DNA from 2 places in the Citrobacter sedlakii genome. Region 2 is predicted to be linked to the other one. Evidence: predicted binding sites of a transcription regulator. Region 2 holds the regulator's gene; the other holds the start of a gene.
The links. Region 2 encodes LexA, which represses DNA repair genes until DNA is damaged. Its sites were predicted from a motif close to TNCTGTATGTACATACAGNA; they were not measured.
Positions count from the first base shown of each region.

Region 1: mutH (DNA mismatch repair endonuclease MutH) is a predicted target of LexA. The motif match lies at 4,464-4,483, and genes of this name have one in related genera.

Region 1 covers NZ_CP071070.1:905,719-911,960, reverse strand. Annotated here, with positions in the region: gene thyA (thymidylate synthase) at 1-181, opposite strand, end outside; gene lgt (prolipoprotein diacylglyceryl transferase) at 188-1,063, opposite strand; gene ptsP (phosphoenolpyruvate--protein phosphotransferase) at 1,239-3,485, opposite strand; gene rppH (RNA pyrophosphohydrolase) at 3,498-4,028, opposite strand; gene mutH (DNA mismatch repair endonuclease MutH) at 4,713-5,408, shown strand; gene JY391_RS04330 (TerC family protein) at 5,472-6,185, shown strand.
Region 2 covers NZ_CP071070.1:4,391,418-4,397,659, reverse strand. Annotated here, with positions in the region: gene ubiA (4-hydroxybenzoate octaprenyltransferase) at 1-759, shown strand, start outside; gene plsB (glycerol-3-phosphate 1-O-acyltransferase PlsB) at 796-3,216, opposite strand; gene JY391_RS20825 (diacylglycerol kinase) at 3,387-3,755, shown strand; gene lexA (transcriptional repressor LexA) at 3,878-4,486, shown strand; gene dinF (MATE family efflux transporter DinF) at 4,607-5,932, shown strand; gene JY391_RS20810 (CsbD family protein) at 6,064-6,242, shown strand, end outside.

The sequences.
Region 1 (6,242 bases), 1.3 Mb from region 2:
ACAGCAGTTCATGAATGATCGAGCGCAGATGGCAACGCTTTGTCGTCACCAGCGGGAATCCTTCCTGCAGGTTAAAACGCATCTGATGACCAAAAATGGAAAGCGTTCCGGTTCCGGTGCGGTCGTTTTTCTGTGTGCCTTCATCCAGCACTTTTTGCATCAGTTCTAAATACTGTTTCATGGTTCCTCAGGAAACGTGTTGCTGCGGGCTGCGGCGGTAAGCCCAAACCATCATGATCACACCAGCGACAATCATCGGAATTGAGAGGATCTGCCCCATGCTGATGTACTGTACCCATTCGCCGGTAAACTGCGCATCCGGCTGGCGAAAGAATTCCACGATGATACGAAACGCGCCGTAACCAATCAAAAACAATCCGGATACGGAGCCCATCGGTCGCGGTTTACGAATAAACAGGTTAAGAATGATAAACAGGACTATCCCTTCCAGCACCATTTCATAGAGCTGGGAAGCGTGGCGAGGCAGGACGCCGTAGGTGTCAAAAATGGACTGCCACTGCGGATGCGTTTGCAGCAGCAGAATATCCTCGGTACGCGAGCCAGGGAACAGCATGGCGTAAGAGAAATCAGGGTCCACACGCCCCCACAGTTCGCCGTTGATAAAGTTGCCCAGACGGCCCGCGCCCAGGCCAAACGGGATCAACGGCGCGATAAAATCAGAAACCTGGAAGAAGTTACGCTTTGTGCGTCTGGCAAAAATGATCATCACCAGAATCACGCCGATCAGGCCGCCGTGGAAGGACATGCCACCGTCCCAGACGCGGAACAGATACAGGGGATTTTCCAGAAACAACGGGAAGTTATAGAACAGCACGTAGCCAATACGTCCGCCGAGGAATACCCCGAGGAAGCCTGCATAGAGTAAATTTTCGACTTCATTCCTGGTCCAGCCGCTGCCCGGGCGGTTGGCACGCCGCGTCGCCAGCCACATCGCAAAAATGAACCCCACCAGATACATTAAGCCGTACCAGTGAAGCGCGACGGGTCCAATTGAGAAAATGACCGGATCGAATTCCGGAAAATGCAGATAGCTACTGGTCATCTGTCACCACAAGTTCTTGTAATTTTGCTGAAATAAGTCAGCGCGCGAGATGCACGCCCGCAGGTTACAGGCGCTCCGAAGGTGCGAATAATAGCATAAGGGGCGCGCGGCAGTTGCGTCGGGTTGTAAAAGTTCTGTCAGGCAACGGACAAACGCACTGGAAACAGATGCGTAATCACAGTCCGCCGCGGATCAAACCGCCGACCCCACGCCGCTCCATAAAGGCTGCGACCTGATGCCGGACCTCCGTCGCCAGCTGCGCCTCCAGACTGCGCCGGGCGAGCACCTTCGCGTCTTCGAAATCGATATGGCGAAGCAGGTATTTCACTCGCGCTACCGAACGGCCGTTCATCGAAAGATGGCGGAACCCAAGACCAATCAGGATCGGTACGCACATGGGATCCCCGGCCATTTCACCGCACAGGCGCAGATCAATGCCGCTTCGCTCCGCTTCCTGCACGATCATTGCCAGCGCGCGCAACATGCCTGGATGCAGGCTGTCATAAATACTGGCGACGCGCGTGTTATTGCGATCTACCGCCAGAATGTACTGGGTCAGATCGTTCGTGCCAACCGAGATAAAGTCGATGCGACTGGCAAGATGCGGCAGCATAAACACCATTGACGGCACTTCAAGCATGATGCCGATCCGCGGTTTAGGGATCGCGTAACCGATCATCTCTTCCACTTCGCGCCCGGCGCGATCGATCAACCGCCGCGCTTCATCCACTTCATCAATGCTGGTGACCATCGGCAGCAAAATGCTCAGGTTGCCCGTTGCCGCGTTGGCGCGGAGCATCGCACGCACCTGGATCAGGAAGATCTCCGGCTGATCGAGCGTAATGCGGATCCCCCGCCAGCCAAGACACGGGTTCTCTTCGCTGATCGGCATATACGGCAGCTGTTTGTCCGCCCCGACGTCCAGCGTACGCAGCGTGACCGGCTTGTCGTTAAACATTTGCAGCATGCCCTGATACTGCGCGACCTGCTCCTCTTCAGACGGAAAGCCGCTTTGCAGCATGAAGGGTATTTCGGTGCGGTACAGGCCAATACCGTCAATGCGGCTACCGAGTTTTTCTTCATGCTCCGGACTCAGACCGGCGTTCAGCATCACCTTAACCCGTTCGCCGCTTTTCAACTGCGCAGGCTGGTTGACATCATCTTCCGCCAGACGGCTGAGCGCGATCTCCTCGCTGACAAGTCGCTGATATTCCTGGATCAATACCGGTTCAGGATCGACCAGTAGTTCGCCACGATAGCCGTCCACCACCAGCGTGCGCCGATGCAGTACCGAAGGCTGAATATCGGCCCCCATGACGGTCGGGATCCCCAGCGCGCGAACCATAATCGCCGCATGTGAGTTGGCGGCGCCGTCACGAACCACAACGCCTGCCAGTCTGTCCTGCGGCAGCTCCGCAAGCGTCGCGGCGGAAAGCTCATCGGCAACCAGAATAAAGCGCTCCGGCCAGGCGTTTGGCCCCTGGATGGCGTCATCGAGATGGAACAACAATCGCTGGCCGAGCGCGCGCAGATCGCCCGCACGCTCTTTTAAATAATTGTCACTCAGCGCCGCAAACTGTTCGGCAAACTTCTCGATAATCGTTTTGACCGCCCATTCCGCCACCGCGCCTTTATCGACTTCGGCGAACAGCTCCCGCCGCAGCCGGGCATCAGAGAGCAGGTGCGAATAGAGATCAAATATCGCCGCCGTCTCTTTTTGCGCGCCAGCCGCATAGCGTTTACTGTAACGGCGAAATTCGTTCGCCGCTTCTTCGAGCGCGCCGGTCAGACGCTCGCGCTCTAGCGCCGGATCCAGAGTGGAAGCCTGATACACCTGCTCCATCAGCGGCAGCGTTGCGTCCTGCCAGCCTTCGGCAATGGCAATACCTGGCGAGGCGGGCAGCGCGCGGATGCGCGTCTGACGGTACTGACCGAACAGCGCGGTGAGCTGAGACTGTGAAAGAATGGCCGCCATCTGGGTGGCGAGCGTGACGAGGAATGATTCTTCGCTTTCGTCGTACTGGCGCAGCTCGCGTTGCTGAACCACCAGCACGCCCAGCAGTTGTCGCCGCTGGATGATCGGCACGCCAAGAAACGCGCGAAAGCGCTCTTCTTTAACTGAGGGAATGTACTTGAAACTGGGGTGTTTTTGCGCATCGGCAAGGTTGATCGGCTCCGCCAGCCTGCCTACCAGGCCGACGATCCCTTCATCGAAGGCGAGCGCAACCGTGCGACCTCGCGGTTTTTTTAGCCCCCGGGTCGCCATAAGGTAATAACAACGTCGATCGTGATCGGCCAGGTAGACCGAACAGACCTCAGTATCCATCGCCAGACAGATGTCGGTGACCAGGATGTTCAACGCTTCATTCAGACGTGGAGCACTGGCCACCTTTTCGACTATTTCGCGCAGGCGGGTGAGCATAATTTGCGTGGCTTAACCTCTTTTACGTCGATAAGCAGGTGCGCTTTGCGGCTTCGGCGTCGCTTCCTGAAGCGCCATCACGACACTTGCGAACTCTTTCATCACCCTGCGGTAAACATCACGTTTGAATGAAACCACTTGCCGAACCGGGTACCAGTAGCTTACCCAACGCCAGCCATCGAACTCAGGTGTACTGCTGGTTTGCATGTTGATTTCCGCGTCCGCGCTCATCAACTGCAAAAGAAACCACTTTTGCTTCTGGCCGATACAAACCGGCTTTGTGTCCCAACGCACCAAACGTTTCGGTAACTTGTAACGCAACCAGTTGCGAGTAGAAGCCAGGATCCGCACATCTTTACGGCTTAACCCAACTTCTTCAAACAGTTCCCGGTACATCGCCTGTTCTGCTGATTCTCCAGGGTTGATTCCGCCTTGCGGGAATTGCCAGGAGTGCTGACCAAATCGCCGGGCCCACATGACTTGCCCCTGACGATTACAAATTACGATACCTACATTTGGGCGGTAGCCATCGTCATCAATCACCGGACTACCTCAACGTAAACCTTATATATGAATGATTGTTTCACACTCCTGACAGGCGGTAAACCATTGTGTTAGCGACCTGCGTATCTAATAACAATTGAATAACTCACAGTTAAGAACGAAGTTATAAACAGAAACTGGCATTTTTGACCGATCTTATTCACCTTTTCTGTGGATAGAGTTGTGAAAAAGTATGGAATTACTCCGGGAAAACCCAGAACAGTCTGAATAAACGCCCTGACGGGGTAAAAAAATAAATGCGGTTATTCATGCGGTTACTTCACTTATTTACCGGTTCCCCGATAAAAAAGTGATGTCCATCACACCAACGATCCTCGGGCTGATGAAAGATCGAACAGCGTCGGTTTTATCCACAGATTGTGCCAATAAGTTAAACACAATTTGTGTGAAAATTCGATTTTCCCCGCACGTCAAGGCTGTAAATGGAAACAGTAGTCGCGGTTTTTCACAGTTATCCCATCTTTCTGTGGATAACATGGTGTAAGATCCTGTTTATTTTCAGTGACCAGAATTGGAAAACCGGTTTTCATGTTGCGCAACTCACCGCTCTGTCATCTAAAAAGCACGTTAAATCATAGGATTGAACAGAAGGGGCGGAAAACGATAAACTTCTTTTCTGCGGTATAAATCCGTTGTCTATTTTTTCACCTAAGGTATCTCGCTATGTCCGCTCTCCAGCCGTTACGTTTTCCACCGGAATCAGAAGCGCTGCTACTCCAGCAGGCGCAGCAGATTTCAGGCTATACGCTGGGTGAACTGGCCGCGCTTGCCGGGATGACAACGCCAAAAGATCTCAAACGCGATAAAGGCTGGATTGGCGTTTTACTGGAGCTGTGGCTGGGAGCCAGCGCGGGCAGTAAACCTGAGCAGGATTTCGCGGCTTTAGGTGTGGAACTGAAAACGATTCCTGTAGACAGTCAGGGACGCCCCCTTGAGACCACCTTCGTCTGTGTCGCCCCGCTCACCGGCAATAGCGGCGTTACGTGGGAAACCAGCCATGTGCGGCATAAACTGAAGCGGGTGTTGTGGATCCCGGTAGAGGGCGACCGCGCCATCCCGCTCTCCTTGCGGCGTGTCGGCTCCCCTGTGCTGTGGAGTCCGGACCCGGACGAGGAGCGCCAGTTGCGTCTCGACTGGGAAGAGCTGATGGATATGATTGTATTAGGCCAGGTGGAACGAATTACCGCCCGGCATGGCGAATTTTTACAATTGCGCCCCAAGGCCGCCAACGCCAAAGCGCTGACCGAAGCCATTGGCGCGCAGGGCCAGCCAATCCTGACGTTGCCACGCGGTTTCTATCTGAAAAAGAACTTCACTCGCGCCCTGCTGGAACGCCATTTTTTGTTACAGCTGCGTTAGACTTTCGCCTGTCGTGGTAGAGGCATATAATTACCGCTTCTTTTTTTGGCAGGACTTTGCTCAATGTTATTTGCATGGATAACCGATCCCAACGCCTGGCTCGCGCTCGGTACGCTGACGCTGCTGGAGATCGTGCTCGGGATCGATAATATTATTTTTCTCTCTCTGGTCGTTGCAAAACTTCCTACCGCGCAGCGTGCGCATGCCCGACGCCTCGGTCTCGCCGCGGCGATGATCATGCGTCTGGCGCTGCTGGCTTCCATTGCCTGGGTGACACGCCTGACGAATCCGCTGTTTGAGGTTTTTGGCGAGGAAATCTCCGCACGCGATCTCATTCTGCTGCTCGGCGGTCTGTTCCTGATCTGGAAAGCGAGCAAGGAGATCCACGAATCCATTGAAGGTGAAGAAGAAGGGCTGAAAACCCGCGTCTCCTCTTTTCTGGGGGCGATCGTGCAGATTATGCTGCTGGATATCATCTTCAGTCTGGATTCGGTGATCACGGCGGTAGGGTTGTCCGATCATCTGTTCATCATGATGGCGGCGGTGGTGATAGCCGTAGGCGTGATGATGTTTGCCGCGCGTCCCATCGGCGAGTTTGTCGACAGACACCCATCCGTGAAGATGCTCGCGCTGTCGTTCCTTATCCTGGTTGGCTTTACCCTTATTCTGGAAAGTTTCGACGTTCACGTACCGAAGGGCTACATCTATTTCGCCATGTTCTTCTCTATCGCGGTAGAGAGCCTGAACCTGCTGCGAAACAAAAAGAACCCGCTGTGATCCTCCCTTTCGCTCCCTACGGGGAGCGAATGCCTTCTCCGTCCTTTCACAGATTAA
Region 2 (6,242 bases):
GCGACCCCTGGCGTGCCTCCATTGTGGATTCTGGCGGTCTTCGTTGCGGGCGTCTGGCTGATGCGCGCCGCCGGGTGCGTGGTAAACGACTATGCCGATCGCAAATTTGACGGTCACGTGAAGCGCACGGCGAACCGTCCGTTACCCAGCGGCGCGGTGACTGAAAAAGAGGCCCGGACGCTGTTTGTCGTGCTGGTGATGCTCGCCTTCCTGCTGGTGTTGACGCTCAACACCATGACTATTTTACTTTCCGTTGCCGCGCTGGCGCTGGCCTGGGTGTACCCGTTTATGAAGCGCTACACCCATTTGCCGCAGGTGGTGTTGGGCGCGGCGTTTGGCTGGTCGATTCCGATGGCCTTTGCCGCAGTGAGCGAATCGGTGCCGCTGAGCTGCTGGTTAATGTTCCTGGCTAACATACTTTGGGCGGTGGCCTACGACACACAGTATGCGATGGTTGACCGTGACGATGACCTGAAGATCGGTATTAAGTCGACCGCTATTCTGTTTGGTAAAAACGACAAGCTGATCATCGGTATTTTGCAGGTCGCGGTGCTGGTATTGATGGCGCTGATTGGCTGGCTGAACGGACTGGGGATAGGATTTTACGGGGCGATTGTGGTCGCTGGCGCGCTGTTCGCGTATCAGCAGAAGCTGATCGCTCACCGCGAACGTGAAGCCTGCTTCAAAGCGTTTATGAACAATAACTATGTCGGGCTGGTGCTGTTTATCGGGCTGGCGATGAGCTACTGGCATTTATAAACAATAAACCGGTCATTCGACCGGTTTTTTTATACGTTACTCGCTTTGCGTCGCGCTCTCGATAGTGAGGCGCACATCCGAGGTAATCAACTCCGCCAGCATCTGGTACACCTTCATGGTTTCGCCAGGTTCTGCATCGCCAGTATCGCTGATATAGCCTTCGTCACGTAAAGTAAGCACTAACGAACTGAACACTGCCTTGTCGAAAAACTCCGGCGCGTTGATGCCGTGCAGAACCGACAAACGCTGCGCCACGGTCCGGCTCTCTTTTTCCAGCGTACCGCGGTTGATTGACGGGTTCGCGCTCAGAAGCCAGAAGGTAATGGCGTAACGTTGCAACGTTTCGCGTGCGCCTGCCGCCAGCAGTTGCAGCGTGCGGGAACGCGCAGGATGAATATGCAGCTCGTCGTTTTGTACGGTAATCAGCCCCTGACGCTGCATTTCTGTCGCCAGCGCATCAATGACTCCAGCCAGTTCATCGCGCTCCCAGCGCAGGAACAGCTCGGCTTTCAGCATTGGGTAAAGGACATCCACGTGCTGCAGCAACGCGTCGCGGGAGATACGGCGGTGCTGGGTAATGATCGCGGCCATCAGCGACGGCAGAACCAGCATATGGGCAATGTTGTTGCGATAATAGGTCATCAGTACCGCCTGCTCGCGCGGCAGAATGATGATATCGCCAATGGTATCCTTTTCGACTTCAAACTTATTCATCTGCAACGCGTGATCGATCAGTTCACTGGCGCTGGCCGACGGGACCGTTGAGTCAGAGGAGTACGGCACATTGCGCATCAGATCCAGATAACAGTTGAGCTGCTCGGTCAACTGCTCGCGAGTGAGCGAACGCTGACGTGACGCCAACAGCGCGGTGCAGCACAGGTTCATGGCGTTCGCCGCCCCTGCGTTGTTAATGCGCACCATCAGTTCAGAAGCAATACCGTTAACCGTCGGCGTCAGCCAGGCCGGACGCACCGCTTCAATAGGATCGATAGACTCGCGCCAGTCGGGAACGTGGTGGTTGAGGTACGTCATCAGCGGCATCGGTTCGCCGAAGTTAACGTAGCCCTGACCGAGATTACGCAGTTTGCTCAGGCCACGCAGCATCTGCGGCAGGCTCTCTTTCTCTTTCGTCGCCCCGCGCAGCTCTTTGGCGTAAGTGCCCACTTCCATAACGTGCTCGTAGCCGATGTAAATCGGGACTAACGTAATCGGACGGGTACCGCCGCGCAGCATCGCCTGGATGGTCATCGACAGGGTGCCGGTTTTCGGATCCAGTAAACGGCCAGTACGGGAACGCCCGCCTTCGACAAAGTATTCAACGGAATAGCCGCGGCTGAACAGTTCGCCGAGATACTCGCGGAACACCGTCGAATAGAGCTTATTGCCTTTAAAAGTGCGGCGGATAAAGAACGCGCCCAGGCGACGGAAAATCGGTCCCGCAGGCCAGAAGTTCAGGTTGATACCGGCAGCGATATGCGGCGGCACCAGCCCCTGATGGTAAAGAACATACGAGAGCAGCAGATAGTCCATATGGCTGCGGTGGCACGGCACATAGACGATTTCGTGCCCGTCGTGGGCCAACTGGCGCACGCGCTCGGCGTTATGGACGTTGATCCCCTGATACAGACGGTTCCAGGTAAAGCCCAGAATGCGGTCGGTCAGGCGAATCATCTCGTAAGAAAAGTTCGCAGCGATCTCTTCCATCAGCGCAATGGCGTTTTGCTGCGCTTTTTCGTGGGAGATCTTCTTGCTACGCGCCTCGTCTTCTACCGCGCGGGCAATGGCTTTCGAGGCCAACAGTTTGTTAAACAGATCCTGTCGCGCCGGCAGACGCGGACCGACCGCCGCCAGACGCTGACGGGCGAAGTGCATACGCGCCACGCGCGCCAGTTTCTGCGCGATGGTTTTGTCGGTGCCGTGTTCGTCGGCCATGCGGCGCAGCGACACGGACGGCGAGAAACGCACAAAGCTGTCGCGCCCCAGCCAGGAGACGGCAAAGAATTTCTGAATGCCGTTAAGCATACGTAGCGGCGGATTCACTTCGCCTTTTTCACGTCCAGGCGAGCGGCCAAACATCACCGAGACCGGCACCATTTGCACATCCAGGTCTGGATTACTGCGATGCAGATCGAGATAGTTATGGAACAGCTTGATAGATTCTTCTTTCGGCGTGTAATACGTAAAGACACGCGGTCCGCCATGAATAAAGACATAGCGCGGCAGCAGCGTGCCGTCGATCTCCAGCGGCTCTAACGGGTCGGGAAGATCGTGCGCCAGACACTGCGCGCGCAGTGTGAGTAAGTCCGCTTTGGAGTTATACGGCAAAACGTACATAATTGGGCGAGAGGTATCGAGTCCCAGTTCCGGGGCAGGATCCGCCGGAATAGACTTGCTTTTTACCAGTACGCTTAATGGTAAATTCAGTAATTTATAGTAAATTCGTGGCCAGCCGGACATAAACGATGTAAAGCCTCTGGTTAATAATGCAAATGCGCTGCAAGGATATCAGAAAGTCATGTGAATTTCTGTTGTATACGGTCATACTTCGCGCCGCGTTGCCCGCACTCAGATTATACGCGCTAACAAAGCATTGTCATTGACGCCAATAATGCAAAAAGGTTCTTTTAATGGCTAACAATACCACTGGATTCACCCGAATTATTAAAGCAGCCGGTTACTCCTGGAAGGGGTTTCGCGCAGCATGGGTCAACGAGGCGGCGTTCCGTCAGGAAAGCATTGCGGTGCTGGCAGGCGTGGCCATCGCCTGTTGGCTGGATGTCGATGCTATTACCCGCGTTCTGCTGATTGGCTCGGTGCTGCTGGTCATGGTTGTTGAAATTTTAAACAGTGCAATTGAAGCCGTCGTCGACCGTATTGGATCCGAATATCACGAGCTGTCAGGACGGGCGAAGGACATGGGATCGGCGGCAGTGCTGCTTTCCATTATTGTCGCGCTGATCACCTGGGGCATTCTGCTGTGGGCCCATTTTCACTAACAACATACGCGCTCCGTTCCATAACCGCATAAAACTGCGGATCATTGTGCAGTTTGTGGTTCCAAAATCACCTTTAGCTGTATATACTCACAGCATAACTGTATATACACCCAGGGGGCGGAATGAAAGCGTTAACGGCCAGGCAGCAAGAGGTGTTTGATCTTATTCGGGATCACATCAGCCAGACAGGTATGCCGCCGACGCGTGCGGAAATCGCGCAGCGTTTGGGGTTCCGTTCCCCAAACGCCGCTGAAGAACACCTGAAAGCGCTGGCGCGCAAAGGGGTGATTGAAATCGTTTCCGGCGCGTCCCGCGGCATTCGACTGCTGCAGGAAGAAGAAGATGGCTTACCGCTGGTCGGTCGCGTTGCGGCAGGCGAGCCGCTGCTGGCGCAGCAGCACATTGAAGGCCATTACCAGGTCGATCCGTCACTGTTTAAACCGAATGCCGACTTCCTGCTGCGCGTCAGCGGTATGTCGATGAAAGACATCGGCATTATGGACGGCGATCTGCTGGCGGTACACAAAACGCAGGATGTACGTAACGGTCAGGTGGTCGTGGCGCGCATTGATGACGAAGTAACGGTAAAACGCCTGAAAAAACAGGGCAACAAAGTCGAGCTTCTGCCAGAAAACAGCGAATTTACACCGATCGTCGTGGATCTGCGTGAACAAAGCTTCACGATTGAAGGGCTGGCCGTCGGCGTCATCCGCAACGGTGAATGGCTGTAATTTCATTTAGCCGGATATAAGAGCGTACGCGCCGTTATCCGGCGCCAGGCCTGGCAGCGCTGTGCTTATCAGGCCTGTATAATTTTAAATCTACGATAACTGCTCCTCAGGCTTCTTCTCATGCCGTTCTTTGCATCTGCTGATAAAGCGCTCTGGCGTCTTGCCTTACCCATGATTTTCTCCAACATCACTGTGCCGCTGCTTGGGCTGGTAGATACCGCGGTGATAGGCCACCTTGATAGTCCTGTTTACCTCGGCGGGGTGGCGGTTGGGGCGACGGCTACCAGTTTTCTGTTCATGCTGCTGCTCTTTTTACGAATGAGCACTACCGGGCTTACGGCGCAGGCGTTTGGAGCGAAGAACCCACAGGCGCTGGCGCGCGCGTTAGTACAGCCATTGCTGCTGGCGCTGGGCGCTGGCCTGCTCATTGCGCTCTGCCGAACGCCGCTGATCGATCTGGCGCTGCATATCGTCGGCGGTAGCGAAGCGGTGCTGGCGCAGGCAAGACGCTTCCTGGAAATCCGCTGGCTTAGCGCGCCCGCCTCGCTGGCCAATCTGGTCCTGCTGGGCTGGCTGCTCGGTGTGCAGTATGCGCGGGCGCCGGTGATTCTGCTGATTGTCGGTAACATCCTCAACATTATCCTCGACCTGTGGCTGGTGATGGGCCTGCATATGAACGTGCAGGGCGCTGCGCTGGCTACGGTGATAGCTGAATACGCCACGCTATTGCTGGGAATGCTGATGGTGCGCAAGGTGCTGCATCTGCGCGGCGTCTCGATGGAGATGTTAAAGCAGGCCTGGCGCGGGAATATTCGTCGCCTGCTGGCGCTTAATCGCGACATTATGCTGCGTTCGCTGCTGCTCCAGCTCTGCTTTGGCGCCATTACTGTTCTTGGCGCAAGGCTTGGCGGCGACATCATTGCCGTGAACGCAGTGCTCATGACGCTGCTTACCTTTACCGCCTATGCGTTGGACGGCTTTGCCTACGCTGTTGAGGCGCATTCCGGCCAGGCGTATGGCGCGCGGGACGGTAGTCAATTGCTGGAGGTCTGGCGGGCGGCGTGTCGTCAGTCAGGCATCGTAGCACTGCTGTTTTCTTTGACCTACCTGTTGGTGGGGGAGCAGATAATCGCGCTGCTGACCTCACTGCCGCAGTTGCAACAGTTAGCCGATCGTTATCTGTTCTGGCAGGTGATCCTGCCGTTGGTCGGCGTCTGGTGCTACTTGCTGGATGGCATGTTTATTGGCGCGACCCGCGCTGCGGAAATGCGTAACAGTATGGCGGTGGCGGCGACGGGTTTTGCGTTAACGCTGCTGGCGCTACCGGCATTGGGGAATCACGGTTTGTGGCTGGCGCTGGCGGTTTTCCTGGCGCTGCGCGGACTTTCGTTAGCATGGATTTGGCGGCGGCACTGGCGTAACGGTACCTGGTTTTCGGCAACGTGACGGTTAAATATTCTGAATACTCAACCGAACCCAGAATCCCTGACTACACTAAATATCACGTCCAGCAAGAAACGTAGCAACGTTGGATGACGTAGACTCGCTATTCACAGCCTAACGAAGAGGACTTTATGATGAATAAAGACGAAGCCGGTGGTAACTGGAAACAATTCAAAGGTAAGGTGAAAGAGCAATGGGGCAAATTAACCGACGATGACATGACGGTTATCGAAGGTAAGCGCGATCAGCTGGTAGGTAAAATCCAGGAACGTTATGGCTACCAGAAAGATCAGGCGGAAAAAGAGGTGGGTGA